3 regions of the Pseudomonas sp. TCU-HL1 genome follow, and region 2 is predicted to be linked to each of the others. Evidence: predicted binding sites of a transcription regulator. Region 2 holds the regulator's gene; each other region holds the start of a gene.
The links. The regulator sigma-54, encoded in region 2, starts transcription at its own class of promoters, with help from an activator protein. The targets are predictions, from matches to a motif close to ANTGGCATNNANNTTGCTNT.
Positions count from the first base shown of each region.

Region 1: THL1_RS11320 (circularly permuted type 2 ATP-grasp protein) is a predicted target of sigma-54. The motif match lies at 1,028-1,047, and genes of this name have one in related genera.
Region 3: glnA (glutamate--ammonia ligase) is a predicted target of sigma-54. The motif match lies at 1,163-1,182, and genes of this name have one in related genera.

Region 1 is NZ_CP015992.1:2,455,669-2,457,937, forward strand. It holds gene THL1_RS11315 (peroxiredoxin) at 85-636, opposite strand; gene THL1_RS11320 (circularly permuted type 2 ATP-grasp protein) at 1,081-2,269, shown strand, end outside.
Region 2 is NZ_CP015992.1:1,162,908-1,165,176, reverse strand. It holds gene lptB (LPS export ABC transporter ATP-binding protein) at 1-255, shown strand, start outside; gene THL1_RS05365 (RNA polymerase factor sigma-54) at 404-1,900, shown strand; gene hpf (ribosome hibernation-promoting factor, HPF/YfiA family) at 1,986-2,269, shown strand, end outside.
Region 3 is NZ_CP015992.1:5,830,817-5,833,085, forward strand. It holds gene thiI (tRNA uracil 4-sulfurtransferase ThiI) at 1-948, opposite strand, end outside; gene glnA (glutamate--ammonia ligase) at 1,283-2,269, shown strand, end outside.

The DNA of each region.
Region 1 (2,269 bases), 1.3 Mb from region 2:
GGCCCCTGAAGGTTCCGTTGGCAGCCCTCCGGCCTGCTTGGCGAATGAATTCGCCCCTACAAGATTTCGCGAAGGCCAAACCACTCAGTAATGCAGCGTCGCTTCCCCCTTGTGCCAGTTGCAGGGGCACAGCTCTTCGGTCAGCAAGGCGTCGAGCAGGCGCAGGGTTTCCTGGGGATTGCGGCCTACCAGCAGATCGTTGACCGAGACATGGCGGATGACGTTGTCCGAGTCGATGATGAAGGTCGCGCGCAGGGCCACGCCTTCGCGGCGATCCATGATACCCAGGGCGTTGGCCAGTTCGTGCCTGGCGTCGGCCAGCCAGGGGAAACTGAGGCCTTTCAGGTCCTTGTGGTCGCGGCGCCAGGCGAGGTGGACGAATTCGCTGTCGGTGGAGGCGCCGATCAACTGCGTGTCGCGGTCGTTGAACTGCTCCAGCAGGTCTCCGAAGGCCCTGATCTCGGTCGGGCAGACGAAGGTGAAGTCCTTGGGCCAGAAGAACAGAACCTTCCACTGGCCAAGGTAGCTGTCCTGGTTGACTCGCTTGAAGGCGCTTTCCGGGCTGGGCGCGTGTTCCGAGTCGTGGTCCACCGCGAGCAGGTCGAACGCCGGCAATTTGTCTCCGATGGTGAGCATGGCAGGTTTGCTCCAAGGCAGGATGGAGGCACTGGGATGAGGCAAGTATGGAAGGCTCCCGGGAGCTTGGAAAATAGGGTCGGGCCATGTCGTCCATAGAGGGCGCGTCATGACCATAGGTCGGCGGGTTATAGGGCAAATTCCAAATCGCAACATATGCATAGAACAATCGGACCCTAGGGGTCACACAAGGCCAGACTAGACTGTCCGTTCCAGGGATGGCGGTTCCTCCGCAGACAAGCAGGAGGAACACCTCGCCGTCGCAATCCGTCCAACCCTGTACCGCCGCCAAATAGGGCGGCGTGCGCAGTTCCGCTCTGCGGGCTGCACCAGTCTGGGGCGTGACGACTGTGCGTGTGCTGCAAGTTGTTGAAAAGCAAGCGGTTGTTGCGATGGCACGGGGCTTGCGATTGCGTAACTGCCCGTGGCGACAAGGAGTTAGGCATGTCCCGCACTTTTTATGACGAGATGTACGACGCGAGTGGCGAATGCCGTCCGCATTACCGGGAGTTCGCACGTTGGCTGGCGGACGCGCCTCAGGAGTTGCTGGCCCAGCGGCGACGAGAGGCCGACCTGCTGTTCCATCGCGCCGGCATCACCTTCACCCTTTATGGCGACGAGCAGGGCACCGAGCGCCTGATTCCCTTCGATACCATTCCCCGTGCCATCCCCATGAGCGAATGGCGGGTGGTGGAGCGGGGCTGTATCCAGCGGGTCAAGGCGTTGAACATGTTCCTCGCCGACCTCTACCACAATCAGCGGATCATCAAGGCCGGGATCATTCCCGCCGAACAAGTGCTGGCCAACGAGGGCTACCAGATCGCCATGCAGGGCCTGGACCTGCACCGCGACATCTACGCCCATATCGCCGGGGTGGACCTGGTGCGCGACGGCGACGGCACCTACTACGTGCTGGAAGACAACCTGCGGACCCCCAGCGGTGTCAGCTACATGCTGGAAGACCGCAAGATGATGATGCGGCTGTTCCCCGAACTCTTTGCCGCCCAGCGCGTTGCGCCCATCGACCATTACCCGAACCTGCTGCTGGATACCCTGAAAAGCTCCAGCCCGCTGGACAACCCCAGCGTGGTGGTCCTGACGCCGGGCCGCTTCAACAGCGCCTACTTTGAGCACGCGTTCCTCGCCCGCGAGATGGGCGTGGAGCTGGTGGAAGGCGCCGACCTCTTCGTTCGTGACGACCGCGTGTTCATGCGCACCACCGCAGGTCCCCAGCCGGTGGATGTGATCTACCGCCGGCTGGACGATGCCTTTCTCGACCCTTTGGCCTTCAACCCCGAATCCATGCTCGGCGTGCCCGGCCTGCTGGCCGCCTACCGCTCCGGTAACGTGGTGCTGGCCAACGCCATCGGTACCGGGGTGGCAGACGACAAGTCCATCTACCCCTATGTCTGCGACATGATCCGCTTCTACCTGGACGAGGAGCCCATCCTGAAGAACGTGCCCACCTGGCAGTGCCGCAAGCCCGAGGACCTGTCCCATGTGCTGGCCCATTTGCCCGAACTGGTGGTCAAGGAAACCCAGGGTTCCGGCGGCTACGGCATGCTGGTGGGGCCGGCGGCCAGTGCCAAGGAGATCGAAGCCTTCCGGGAGCGCCTCAAGGCGCGTCCCGAGG
Region 2 (2,269 bases):
TTCATCCTGCTGGACGAACCCTTCGCGGGTGTGGACCCGATTTCCGTCGGCGACATCAAACAGATCATCCACCACCTCAAGGCCAAGGGAATCGGTGTGCTCATCACCGACCACAACGTCCGCGAGACCCTCGACATCTGCGAAACCGCCTACATTGTCAGTGACGGACAACTGATCGCCGAAGGCGATGCCGAAGCCATCCTGGCCAACCAATTGGTGAAGGAAGTCTACCTGGGCCACGAGTTCCGCCTGTAGTCACCCGCGCTTTCGCCTACGAGACGGGTTGCGGGACCTAGGAAAATCCTTCAAGGTCAGGCATATAATTTGCTTCCTGGTGGCGCTTCCGGCGCCCTGTAGTGGATGGCGCGTGAGCGCCGGCGAATAAGGTGCTAAGCCCTCTGCCATGAAACCATCGCTAGTCCTCAAGATGGGCCAGCAGCTGACGATGACCCCGCAGCTGCAACAGGCCATCCGCCTACTCCAACTCTCCACCCTGGACCTCCAGCAGGAAATCCAGGAAGCGCTGGAGTCGAACCCTATGCTGGAGCGGCAGGAGGATGGCGACGACTTCGACACCTCCGACCCGATGGCCGAAGGCGACCAACTGCCCAACCCCGGCAGCCAGGAAGTGAGCTTCCAGGAGTCCAGCGTCGAGTCCAATGCCGAGGCCATGGAAGATGGCGAATGGCACGAACGCATCCCCAGCGAGCTCCCTGTCGATACCGCCTGGGAAGACGTCTACCAGACCAGCGCCAGCAGTCTGCCGAGCAACGACGATGACGAGTGGGACTTCACCTCGCGCACTTCGGTCGGCGAGAGCCTGCAGAGCCACCTGCTCTGGCAGCTCAACCTGGCACCCATGTCCGATACCGACCGCCTGATCGCGGTCACCCTCATCGACTGCATCAACAACGACGGCTACCTCGAAGAGTCCCTGACCGAAGTCGCCGACGCCTTCGATCCGGAACTTGGCATCGAGCTGGATGAAATCGAAGTCGTGCTGCACCGCATCCAGCAGTTCGAGCCCGCCGGCATCGGAGCCCGCGACCTGCGCGAATGCCTAATCCTGCAGCTGCGCCAATTGCCCCCGAGTACGCCCTGGTTGAGCGAAGCCCTGCGCCTGGCCGGCGACTACCTGGACCTGCTCGGCAGCCGCGATTACAGCCAACTGATGCGGCGCATGAAGGTCAAGGAAGACGAACTGCGTCAGATCATCGAACTGATCCAGGCCCTCAACCCGCGCCCCGGATCGCAGATCGAAGCCAGTGAGCCCGAGTACGTGGTTCCGGACGTCATCGTCCGCAAGCACAACGAACGCTGGCTCGTCGAACTGAACCAGGAAGCGGTGCCGCGCCTGCGGGTCAACCCGCACTATGCCGGCTTCGTCCGTCGCGCAGACTCCAGCGCCGACAACACCTTCATGCGCAATCAGTTGCAGGAAGCGCGCTGGTTCATCAAGAGCCTGCAAAGCCGCAACGAAACGCTGATGAAAGTCGCCACCCAGATCGTCGAGCACCAGCGCGGCTTCCTGGAATACGGCGAAGAGGCGATGAAGCCCCTGGTGTTGCACGACATCGCCGAAGCCGTTGGCATGCACGAGTCCACCATCTCGCGCGTGACCACGCAGAAATACATGCACACGCCCCGTGGAATCTACGAGCTGAAGTACTTCTTCTCCAGCCACGTCAGTACCTCGGAAGGCGGCGAATGCTCGTCTACCGCGATCCGCGCCATCCTCAAGAAACTGGTCGCAGCGGAAAATCCGAAAAAGCCGTTGAGCGACAGCAAGATCGCTGGTTTACTGGAAGCACAGGGCATTCAAGTGGCCCGTCGTACAGTAGCCAAGTATCGCGAGTCCCTGGGGATAGCCCCTTCCAGCGAACGAAAGCGACTGATGTGACGCGGAAATTGACCCACGCCAAAGTGTTCCGGTGGCAGGCCCGTTAGCCTGTCTCTATATACACGGGCAATAAGGAGAAAGCGGTATGCAAGTCAACATCAGTGGACATCAACTGGATGTGACCGACGCCCTGCGCGATTATGTCGGCGAGAAACTTGGCCGACTGGAGCGCCACTTCGACAAGATCACCAATGTGCAAGTCATCATGGAGGTCGAGAAGCTGAAGCAGAAAATCGAAGCCACCTTGCACATCGCCGGCGGGGAGGTCGTGGCCAATGCGGAACATGAAGACATGTACGCCGCCATCGACCTGCTCACTGACAAACTCGACCGCCAACTGATCAAACACAAGGAAAAGCAGTTGAATCG
Region 3 (2,269 bases), 1.6 Mb from region 2:
GCGCAGCACTAGCATGTCGGTGGCCGAGTCGATCACCGAGAGGTTGGGCAGGGTCTGGCTGGACACCTGGGAGATGGCTTCGCCAGTCACCAGCGCATCCAGGGTCAGCTTGCGCGCCATGTGGGTGGAGGCGCGCAGCATCATGCGCTTGAGCACCACACCCATCTGGCTGTTGTCGACCTTGCTGAGGATTTCGCCGACCACTTCCTCGAAGGGCACGCTGATGAACAGCACGCGCTGGGAGCGGCCGAACTTTTCCCAGAGGTAGTGCGCCACTTCCATCACGCCCAGTTCGTGGGCACGGCCACCGAGGTTGAAGAAGCAGAAGTGGGTCATCAGGCCGCGACGCATCATCTGGTAGGCGGCCACGGTGGAGTCGAAGCCACCGGACATCAGTACCAGGGTCTGCTCCAGGGAGCCCAGCGGGTAGCCGCCGATGCCGTCGTGCTGGTGGTGGATGACGAACAGGCGCTGGTCGCGTACTTCCATCCGCACTTCCACTTCCGGGTTCTTCAGGGAGATGCCGGCCGCGTTGCACTCCTGGCGCAGGCGGCTGCCGACATGGCGCTCCAGCTCCATGGAGGTGAATTCATGCTTGCCCGCACGCTTGCAGCGCACGGCGAAGATCTTGCCGGGGATCTGGTCGGCGTAGTGCAGCTTGCACTTTTCCAGCACATCGTCGAAGTCGCCCAGCGGGTACTCATGCACTTCAAGGAAGTGGGTGATGCCCGGGGTGCAGGTCAGCCGCTCGATCATTTCGCGCAGGAGCTTCGGCTCGGTCTGGCGCGTCTGGACTTCAAGGTTGTCCCAGACGCCGGTCACCTCGAGCTCCGGGTCCAGGTCTTTCAGGACGGCGCGGATGTTCTTCGAGAGCTGGCGGATGAAATGCTTGCGCACCGGCCGGCTCTTGATGGTGATTTCCGGGAAGACTTTGACGATGAGTTTCATGAAAACGTCGCTTGCGACGGCGGCCGAAAAAGAGGGGCGCGGATTATAGCGGAAATTGTTCAAGCTTTGACCAAAATCATTCAGCAAAGCTTTCAGCGCACCAAAACGGATCACGCACACCATGACAAGCACGAAAACGGTGCGCAAAACTGTGCACAATCAGGGCGAAGCCCCCGCCAGGCGCGAGTTTTGGGGCTCCAGCCCATTCCGGGGCACTGGCACGCAATTTGCTCCCTTGTGAGGCAGGTCGCCCTGGCGGACTATCCCGCTCCGGCTTCACCCCGAATTTTTTTGGGAGGCAAGGTTTCCTGCCCCCATCCACCTGGAGGACAACATGTCGAAGTCGCTTCAACTGATTAAAGAACACGACGTGAAGTGGATTGATCTGCGCTTCACCGATACCAAAGGCAAGCAGCAGCACGTGACCATGCCGGCCCGTGATGCCGATGACGATTTCTTCGAGCACGGCAAGATGTTCGACGGCTCCTCCATCGAAGGTTGGAAAGGCATCGAAGCCTCCGACATGATCCTGCTGCCGGACGACAGCACTGCCGTTCTGGACCCGTTCACCGAAGAGCCGACCATCATCCTGGTCTGCGACATCATTGAGCCGAGCACCATGCAAGGCTACGACCGCGACCCGCGCGCCATCGCCCGTCGCGCCGAGGAATACCTGAAGACCACCGGTATCGGTGACACCGTATTCGTCGGCCCGGAGCCGGAGTTCTTCATCTTCGACGAAGTGAAGTTCAAGTCCGACATCTCCGGCTCCATGTTCAAGATCTTCTCCGAGCAGGCTTCCTGGAACACCGACGCCGACATCGAAGGCGGCAACAAGGGCCACCGTCCGGGCGTGAAGGGCGGCTACTTCCCGGTACCGCCGGTCGATCACGACCACGAAATCCGTACCGCCATGTGCAACGCCCTGGAAGAAATGGGCCTGGTCGTGGAAGTTCACCACCACGAAGTGGCGACTGCCGGCCAGAACGAAATCGGCGTGAAGTTCAACACCCTGGTTGCCAAGGCTGACGAAGTTCAGACCCTGAAGTACTGCGTGCACAACGTTGCCGACGCTTACGGCAAGACCGTGACCTTCATGCCGAAGCCCCTGTACGGCGACAACGGCTCGGGCATGCACGTTCACATGTCCATCTCCAAAGATGGCAAGAACACCTTCGCTGGCGAAGGCTATGCCGGTCTGTCCGATACCGCCCTGTACTTCATCGGCGGCATCATCAAGCACGGTAAGGCCCTGAACGGCTTCACCAACCCGGCTACCAACTCCTACAAGCGCCTGGTGCCTGGCTTCGAAGCTCCGGTA